Regions from separate parts of the Aliivibrio fischeri ATCC 7744 genome, predicted to be linked through region 3. Evidence: predicted binding sites of a transcription regulator. Region 3 holds the regulator's gene; each other region holds the start of a gene.
What was found. Region 3 encodes CRP, which controls carbon source genes, mostly activating them, when cyclic AMP is high. Its sites were predicted from a motif close to TGTGANNNNNNTCACA; they were not measured.

Region 1: AVFI_RS07600 (ExeM/NucH family extracellular endonuclease) is a predicted target of CRP. The motif match lies at 1,547-1,562, and genes of this name have one in related genera.
Region 2: recB (exodeoxyribonuclease V subunit beta) is a predicted target of CRP. The motif match lies at 1,857-1,872, and genes of this name have one in related genera.

The regions. Positions count from the first base shown of each region.
Region 1 covers NZ_CP092712.1:1,615,113-1,618,401, forward strand. The annotation lists gene AVFI_RS07590 (substrate-binding domain-containing protein) at 1-487, shown strand, start outside; gene AVFI_RS07595 (DNA ligase) at 576-1,433, opposite strand; gene AVFI_RS07600 (ExeM/NucH family extracellular endonuclease) at 1,760-3,289, shown strand, end outside.
Region 2 covers NZ_CP092712.1:635,314-638,602, reverse strand. The annotation lists gene recB (exodeoxyribonuclease V subunit beta) at 1-1,747, opposite strand, end outside; gene recC (exodeoxyribonuclease V subunit gamma) at 2,047-3,289, opposite strand, start outside.
Region 3 covers NZ_CP092712.1:2,615,291-2,618,579, forward strand. The annotation lists gene hslU (HslU--HslV peptidase ATPase subunit) at 1-716, shown strand, start outside; gene AVFI_RS11955 (OsmC family protein) at 798-1,202, opposite strand; gene crp (cAMP-activated global transcriptional regulator CRP) at 1,448-2,080, shown strand; gene AVFI_RS11965 (DUF1338 domain-containing protein) at 2,154-2,948, opposite strand; gene astD (succinylglutamate-semialdehyde dehydrogenase) at 2,960-3,289, opposite strand, start outside.

The DNA of each region.
Region 1 (3,289 bases), 1.0 Mb from region 3:
ACAAGGTCACACTGAAATTGGTTGTTTAACTGGCCCTCTTAACAAACTGCAAGCGCAACAGCGTTTAAGTGGTTTTGTGCAAGCAATGGAAGAATCCGGATTAGAAATCAATAAAAACTGGATTGCATCGGGCAATTTTGAATGCGAAGGCGGTGAAGCGGCTTTCAACGAAATTCATGCTAAAGGCAAACTACCAACGGCATTATTTGTTTGTAATGACATGATGGCAATGGGAATGATCAATTGCGCAAGCAAAAAAGGCATTTCAGTTCCTAGTGACATTTCAATTGTTGGTTACGATGACATTAAAATGGCTAAATACATCACGCCATCACTTACTACCATTCATCAACCAAAACACCGATTAGGCCAACAAGCGGTCGATTCACTACTAGAAAAAATAGCAACAAAATCAGAAACGAATCGAGTTTTTCAGCTAGAGCCTACACTCATGGTTCGAGACAGCGTAAAAACGCTATCAAATTAGAGCCACCACTGAATACAAAGTAAAACCGATCAAAGAGTCTCTTATCATATTCCTTTCTAATGGAAAATAATAAGAGACTCTTTCTATTCTAATAATGCTTTCTTACTGCAACGTATCGCGCAAATCTTGGGATTCCGTTATCCGTATAACCGTTATAACGATAAGTCACCGTAGAACCCAATTTAGGTGGGTTTTCTCTCACTTCCACACTCAAACCGCTGCCAACTTTAAATTCTTTTCCATTTGGCATACGTAAAATCATTGCGCCCACCATACCGCGAAACTTACCTTTCCCATCGGTATAGCCGATCACAATGGCTTCATTGTCTTGGTGTTTTTTCACTTTAATTAAATCGTCACTGCGTCCGGGTCTATAAACTTCGCTGACCTTTCTTAGCATCACCCCTTCACCATTACGTGCAGAGATATCATCTAATGCTTCTAATAGAGAGTCTTCATTACTGATAGGATAATGTTCAACCAATTTTAAGTGCGGGTGATCGAGCTTTTTAACTATGGTTGATAGCTCATAATATCGTTTAGGAAACATACCGGCAGAGCTAGGTAAATCGAATGCCATGAAGCGAATTTTTTTCCATAGCTCGTCATCTGGTTGACTGTCTAACACTGTCTTTGCAACTTGCTGAAAACCTCCTCTTCCAGCCCATAACTCTCCATCAATCTTATGATCGGGTAATGGATCAGTAAACCAATCTGGTGCATATATCGTGTGGCCTGTTCGTGTTATTAACTTTTCCCCTGTCCATAATGCTCGAATACCATCTAACTTCTCACTTGCCCAATACCCTTCAATATCCATTCCTTTTTCGTATTGAGTAGCAAGAACTACATCTATTGATGCAGTATTTGGTTCATCATGTGAATATGTGGGGAGTGGGGTTAACCCAAGCGCAACCAAGGCTGCAAGTAGCTTTATTTTCATCATCCTGACCTATTATCACTATTCCTTTATTTCATGATTACATAAGCTCGTGAACAACTAACGAAAAAATTGAACAAACATCACTCTATTTCGATCCATCTCCAGAAACAATGAAATGCGAGAACTATCACTTTCACTGTTTAAATATCCACTATTACCATAATTGTTATTTCATTGAGCTCTGCCAGATTTGCGACTTACCAAAAAGATCAATATCTCACTCTTAATGCAAAAGTAATGTTTGTGACACATCAATATGAGATGTTTATTTATAGATAATTCTAATATCTATAAATAATTCATATAACTCAACTATGGAAAGTAGTGAAATGAAAACAACACAAATAAAAACCTCTCTTGCTATGGCGATTGGCTTGGCGCTATCTGGCAACGCTTCTGCTGACATCATCATCTCTCAATACGTGGAAGGTGGAAGTTACAACAAATCATTGGAGATCAGTAACACCTCTGATAGTCCAGTTTCCCTTTCAGGTTATGTACTTAAATCTAAATACAACGGCCTCAATGAATGGAAAAACGATTTAGATTTATCGTCTATTACTCTTGATGCCAAAAGTGTTTATGTCATCTCTAATGGCCGATCATCCGACCCTATCAAAGCCGTTACCGACAGCATTGAAAGCATTGTAAATCACAACGGTGATGAAACTTACATGCTATTTAAAGATGGTGTAGAGCATGATCGCATAGGCATTGATGGCGATGTAGATTGGGGGAAAGATAAGAGTTTTGTTCGTGCTGATTTAACCCCAAGCACAACGTTTGATGCCAACATGTGGATTGAAAAACCAAAAGACAACATTGACGGATTAGGGGCATATCAAGAAGGCGTCACACCACCTCCGGCATTTGCATGTCAAACAGAATCAGGTGCAACACCCGTATTTACAGAAATAAACCAAATTCAAGGAACCGGAGACAAATCCCCTCTTATCTCTAGCGGCTTTATTTCAGATGATGAGTATTTTGTTCAAGGTGTTGTTACCGCTCGTGGCGAAAGCTTACTAAAAGGATTTTATTTACAAGGTCTCAACGATGATTTTGCTCCTAACAGCTCAGAAGGCATATTTGTTAGCACAGGAAGTGCGCCATCGTTAGAAATTCAACCCGGCGCATTAGTGTGTGTAAAAGCTAAAGTTCAAGAATATTACGGTCAAACGCAATTAAAACCTGATACCAATAACTTCTTAGTTCAAGGCCACCAAGCCCCTGTATCCGTTACTGAGCTAACCATTAATGAAAACGAAACGCTTGCGCAAGCCCTTGAGCGTCATGAAGGGATGCAGGTTAAACTCACTTCGCACTCAGATTTACGTATCACACGTAATTTCAGCTTTGACTACGCAAGTAAACGCAACAACATGGTACTTTCTCATGGTGAACCACTATTCAAACCTACACAGCTCTTTGCTGCAGAAAGCCCTGAAGCCATTCAACTTGCTGAAGAGAATGCAAAACGCCAAATCACCATAGAGTCTGATAATAAAGCACCTAATGGAGAAGTGCCTTATTTCCCTGATTTTGCGACCGATTCCAATCAAGATGGTAGCGCAGATTCATACTTACGTCTTGGTGCTCGCATTGAAGGTTTAGAAGGGGTTATCGCCTACTCTTACGGCCAATACCGCCTTGTTACCACCAATACCATTTCACAAGAAAATATCATCACTCAAGCTTTCGATGAAGATGGTGAAGCCTTATTTAATGTAGAGCGTACTGACGAACCGAATGTTGACGATGCTGATCTCACCATTACTAGTTTTAACGTATTAAACTACTTCACATCCGTTGCTGCTGGTGGCGATGCCAACCCAACAGGTCAAAACCGTGGTGCAACA
Region 2 (3,289 bases), 990 kb from region 3:
AGGCTTCACGAACTAATTTACCTTCTTTACCAGTACGAACTAGAACTGCAATATCACCCGCTTTGATGGCTTGTTTTTTATCACCGTTTTGTAAATACGCCGAGCCTTGTTGCGCCCCAGTCAAAATAGTTTGAATTTGTGCGGCAGTTGATTCTGCCATCACACGCTGATAACTGGTTTTATTTACTGGATTGCCATCTTTACTCTCTAGCAACCAGAATGTCATGGCTGGCTGAGTTTGATTATCTAACGCCCATGATTTTTGCTCAGCATTAACAGGGTTATATTTAACCGGATAAAATGGAATATCATCATCGTACAAAAAAGGCTGTTTGCCATGTTCAAAAATACGGTTCACTGACGACACCATATCCGCCGTTGAGCGCCAGTTAGTATCCAAGGTGTAATGATCCGCAACTTGGCGACGCGCTTGAATATAGGTAAAAATATCCGCACCACGGAAAGCATAAATCGCTTGTTTTGGATCGCCTATCATAAATAAACCACACTGTGGCTGATCTTGATAAAGCGTGCTAAAAATCGAATATTGCAGCGGATCGGTATCTTGGAATTCATCGATCAACGCCACAGGATATTGCTCACGGATCTTTTCTAGCAATAAGGCGTTATCTTGATTTTCTGTCGCTTGAGATAATTGAGTAAGCAAATCATCAAACGATAACCAATTTTTTTGCTCTTTCGCTTGCTGTAAGGTTTTACGACATTGATGAATCGCCAATGAGAGTAGTGGCTGTTTGATCTCTAATGGTTGAGCCAAAAAATCATCAATGAGTTTAAATACAGCGTGTTCTGGGGCTTCACCTTTTTTGGTTTTTTCAATCAATAATTCTTGAGAAAACTTTTCTAGCTTATCGTGCACTTGCAATGAGGTGGTTGGGTTATTGGCCCACGATGACACTTGCTCTAACCAATTCGGTAAATTCTTTTTGGTGTAGCTGCGTTTATCAACACCAGAGCCTGCAATTAACGCCTCAAAATCGGAGCAATGTTCTGACCACTGTTTTTTTAATTCATCAATACGAGCAATGCCTTGCTGACAAAACGCTTCTAATGAATTTTCTAACGGCTCTACGGTTAAATGCTTTGGGACACCAGTAAGGCTATTGCCCATATCACCTAATAATGCCGATGGGCTTGACCAACAATCATAAACACTTTCAGCCACCATTTTTGGTAGATGATAAAAACTGCGACGCCAAAAATCCGCAGCCACTTGATGCATTAATTTCGCTTGGTCGGTAACAAACTCACTCTCAAATTGCGCACCAGATTCAAAGGCATTTTGAGTTAACATACGTTGACAAAAACCATGAATGGTAAAAATTGAGGCTTCATCCATGCTGCGTTCGGCATTCAACAGGATCTGTGCCGCTGACTTATGATCACCAATGGATGCCAACAGTGGATCAATAACCGGATCACCACTCTTATAATCATGATTATGAACAGCACGAGCAAACGCTAAACGAGCATCATGTATTTTTGCTCGAATACGCTCTCTTAACTCGGCAGTTGCCGCTTCTGTAAACGTCACTACCAATATTCTATCTACGCTTAACTCTTCTTGATGTCGAGTGCCTTCATCACCATGACCAAGTAATAAACGTAAATACAAACTAGCAATGGTAAAGGTTTTACCTGTACCTGCAGAAGCTTCAATCAGACGAGTTCCGTGCAGAGGAAACGTCATTGCATTCAATTGATTTGGAGCTGCGATTGTCGTCATCAAACATCACCGTTTTAAACATCAACATCCTGTTTTTACAAGATATTTATGTGATCCATATCGTAGTTCATCAGAAACTAAGATAATAAAAATAATAAAGCTATCAATGTGAGATCTTTCTCACGGTTCACTTTTTGAGCTTTGTTACACTCAGCGCCACTTACAAAGCGCTCATTAAATGTGCACTTGTAATCAGGATTCGGTCAACCTCTGACCTGTGGCCGTACAGCGAACGCCCTACACTAAAAATGATTTACTGACGGCCACCCTACTTTCTACTGATGACTCACCTTTACTCTTTATAACTTTTCTTTCTCGCTATGTAGTAATGCATTACGTAATACCTTTTGAGCATTATCAAAAATAGCCTGACCAAAATCATCATTCCATTCTGGCCACATGCGTATCACATAATCATTGCTATTTTCACCAGCAAAGCGGGTTCCATTGTATTCATCTGCCATTTTTTTCAGGGCTTTTTGATGTGTTTCTTCGTCATCATTCCACACACCTTTTTTATCAACGTGTGCTTCTAGCCCTGCTAATGCCGCTTTTGGTAAATAAGCTAATGGTGCGCAATTACCCGAAATATAAAGGCTTAATATAGTCTCTAGTTCTTGGTATGCTTTTTCTTTCTCGATGGTTTCAAAGTGATAAATCGCATCTGTACCAAATAGGTGAGTAAATTGCTGCTGGCCCATTGCACATAGACACAGGTGATCAATCCAGGTTGCTAAAATTTCATGTGAGCGAATTTTACCGCCACGATAACGCAGCATTCCTGCCTGATAACGCTGTTTTAACCAACCTTGCAGTTCCATTTCACCATGAGGGAAGGTAAAGCGTAAACGCACTTCTTGATCGTCTAATGGTAATGTCGTTAATGGTTGAATATGAGCAACCAAATCTTTTATCGTGTTTACTTCTTTATCTGCTGCTATTTCACCAAAGCTACCAATCGGTAATTTACCTTGGGCTTTTTGCTGCTGATAAAAATCACGAGAGATTTGAGATATATGGTTAGGATCATCATAGGCCAATAAGTCCTCTAATAGATCCGATTTCATACCATAGCCAGTACGACCATCGATGGTAAATGGCTCATCATCTTCAACTCTACTCTCTACTGTTTCAAAAAAGACTTTTAAGCCACGATTAAAGAAATAAGCAACAGGTAATCGCCAAAAACGTTGCAGTTCAGTAAGCTCCAATTCTTTTGTTTCTGGTGTATACACTAATGGCGCAGTCTGAAATTCAGGTGCCGCTGCCCCTTCTAATTTAGCCGTTGGTAACCACTCACTTGCATAGCTTGTGTTATCACCAATAAAACTTTGTTGGCTATAAGGAACCAGAGGGTGTTCTATGGTTAATTGCTTAACCAAGCGTTTTGCGGATGCTTCAGGATTTAACTCACTATCACCCTCTAGGCAATAACCTTGCTGGCAATATTCAAGTAACTCACTGATTAATACTGACGGTGCTTTTTCTGTGTTATCGCGAATTGAACGCCCAATATAACTTAAATAAAACGCTTTATTTGCC
Region 3 (3,289 bases):
CAGGCGGCAATACAACCAAAAAGCGCAAGATGAAAATCGTTGATGCACTTAAAGCGCTAACAGAAGAAGAAGGTGCGAAGCTGGTTAACCCTGAAGAGCTAAAAGAACAAGCGATCTTCAATGTAGAAAACCACGGTATCGTGTTTATCGATGAAATTGATAAAATCTGTAAAGGTTCAAACTCTCACTCTGGTGATGTATCTCGTGAAGGTGTTCAACGTGATTTACTTCCATTAGTAGAAGGCAGCACGGTTAGTACTAAACACGGCATGGTGAAAACCGATCATATGTTATTCATCACTTCAGGTGCATTCCAAATGGCAAAACCATCTGACTTGATCCCTGAATTACAAGGTCGTTTACCAATCCGTGTTGAACTTGAAGCGCTAACAGCAAATGATTTCAAACGCATTTTAACCGAACCTAATGCATCATTAACTGAGCAATACATTGCTCTATTAGCGACCGAAAATGTAAAAGTTGAATTTACTGAAGATGGCATCAGTCGTATTGCTGAATCCGCATTCCAAGTAAATGAAACCACTGAAAACATCGGTGCTCGCCGTCTACACACAGTGATGGAACGACTAATGGAAGAGATCTCTTATGATGCTTCTGAAAAAAATGGCGAAAGCTTAATTGTTGATGCTGAATATGTAAGTTCACGCCTAGGTGAACTTGTTGCTGATGAAGACCTAAGCCGCTTCATTCTGTAATCTCTCATAACTTAAAATAAAGCCTCACAAGGGTTAACTTGCGAGGCTTTTTAATATTAACTCACCCTGTAGTTCTAAAGTTTAAGCAGAGATAATTTCCCATGAGTGCGTCATTTTTACGCCCTCACCAAGCATTAAACATACAGAGCAATATTTCTGTAATGAATCCGCAGTGACTCTCTCGACAACCGTTGAATCTAGGTTGTTACCTGTTACTTCAAAGTGAATATTAATGTAAGTAAACAACTTTGGTGCAGTTTCACGACGCTCACTAGATAGCTTAGCAACGCAAGCTGTGACTTCTTGATTTGCCGATTTAAGTCCATCAACAACATCAACAGAACTGCATCCTCCAGCAGCCATTAAGACCATTTCCATCGGACTTGGTGCTTTTTCTCCCCCATTACCATCCATAACAATAGAGTGACCTGATTGAGATTGACCTAGAAAAGACAATCCCTCAATCCATTTAACTTCAGCGTTCATAAAAGCCTCTTTACTACTTAAAAGGAAAACTCGTGATCCATTTCACGAAACTGTGCCCTTGGTCGCACAATTCATACGATCAAAGTCAAGAAATCAATTGCGAAACAAGGTATGATTTTGTTAATTATCTCAACGAACATGCAGCCTTGTTCCGATAACCATATTGTATAGGCCAAACTGATATTTGGCTCAGTTATTTTAAAATGGACATCGCCTACTTGGCAAACGCAGAGGAAGTATAAAGTATGGTTCTAGGTAAACCTCAAACAGATCCAACATTAGAGTGGTTCTTGTCTCACTGTCACATTCATAAGTACCCTTCAAAGAGCACGCTAATTCACGCGGGTGAAAAAGCGGAAACTCTTTACTACATTGTAAAAGGTTCTGTTGCTGTACTTATCAAAGATGAAGAAGGTAAAGAAATGATCCTTTCTTACCTAAACCAAGGTGACTTCATTGGTGAGCTTGGCTTATTTGAAGAAGGTCAAGAGCGTTCAGCGTGGGTTCGTGCGAAAAGCCCTTGTGAAGTAGCAGAAATTTCATTCAAGAAATTCCGCCAACTTATCCAAGTTAACCCAGATATCCTAATGCGTCTTTCTGCGCAAATGGCAACTCGTTTACAAATCACTAGCCAAAAAGTAGGTGACTTAGCATTCCTAGACGTAACAGGCCGTATCGCTCAAACGCTACTAAACCTTGCTAAACAACCTGATGCAATGACTCACCCAGACGGCATGCAAATTAAGATCACTCGTCAAGAGATCGGTCAAATTGTTGGTTGTTCACGTGAAACTGTTGGCCGTATCTTAAAGATGCTTGAAGAGCAAAACCTGATTTCAGCGCACGGCAAAACAATTGTAGTTTACGGTACTCGTTAATTTAACGTCGTTACCATAAGCAAATAAAAACGCAGCTCAATAGCTGCGTTTTTTATGTCTAGAGATGACAGCTTTACCCGTCAGTACTTTCAAAGATTTTGTCCGCAGAAGCCGCAACAAACCCTGTGTATAGTTCACCATTTGGTAATTCATAACGTTTAGCAAATTCGTAAAATCCACCAGGGATCTCAAACTCACCATCACTAAATTTAACCATCACTTTATCCGCCATTGTAGATGATTGCTCTAAACAAACCTCTGGAGAGCCTTTTACTTCTCCACCAACCTCATTAATACTAAATCCAGCATTACGTAAGTGCTGATTAACATCAACTACTTCATCAAAACCATCAAGTTGATTAACATACACGGTAAAATGATTCGCTCCATAACCATGAGCAGCTAACCAAGAAGCATACTCACTCTCTTTTGCTAACACCTTATATTCATCAAAACTTAAAGACCACGGTCTACCTGAAGACAGAAAGTCACGAGTTGCAAAATAATGAGCAGGAACTTGTTCTACTAATGATTTAATTATGGTTTGAGCATCATCAGATAATTTTTCAACCAATAGCTCACTGATAAACACAAGTGGTGCATTAGGATCTGGGTGCTCAAAATGTTGTGCTTTCAATTTTTTAGCAATAAATTCATATTCATCACACGGTTTATACCCAATAGCTAAAAAGGGCGCGGCTAATGTGGATAAACCAACCTTAGGCAAATTAAACGTCCGCAAGGCAATATGATCATTTACAATATCACCACCACTGGATAGCAATTGATGCACTTGGTCTGCCGATGGCGACAAACGTGTAATATAGTCTTGCCATAATGATGAAAAAAGTGTGTTTACATTATTCATTTTCAGCACTCCTACAAAGTTAAACCTGGAGATAATTGCTCAGGAATCTCACATGCATCACCTTCCATTGATGCCATCGGATAAGCACAATAATCTGCCGCATAATAAGCACTTGGTTTTAAGTTGCCTGATGCACCCGGCCCACCAAATGGCGCATCACCACTTGCTCCTGTTAATTGACGATTTCGATTCACAATTCCAGCTCGAATATGCTCCACGAAATAATCCCATTCACTGTCATCGGTTGAAACTAATCCCGCAGATAATCCATAGCGAGTGTCATTAGCAAGCTCCACAGCTTGCGCTAATGTGGTGTAACGTATGACTTGCAATAGTGGGCC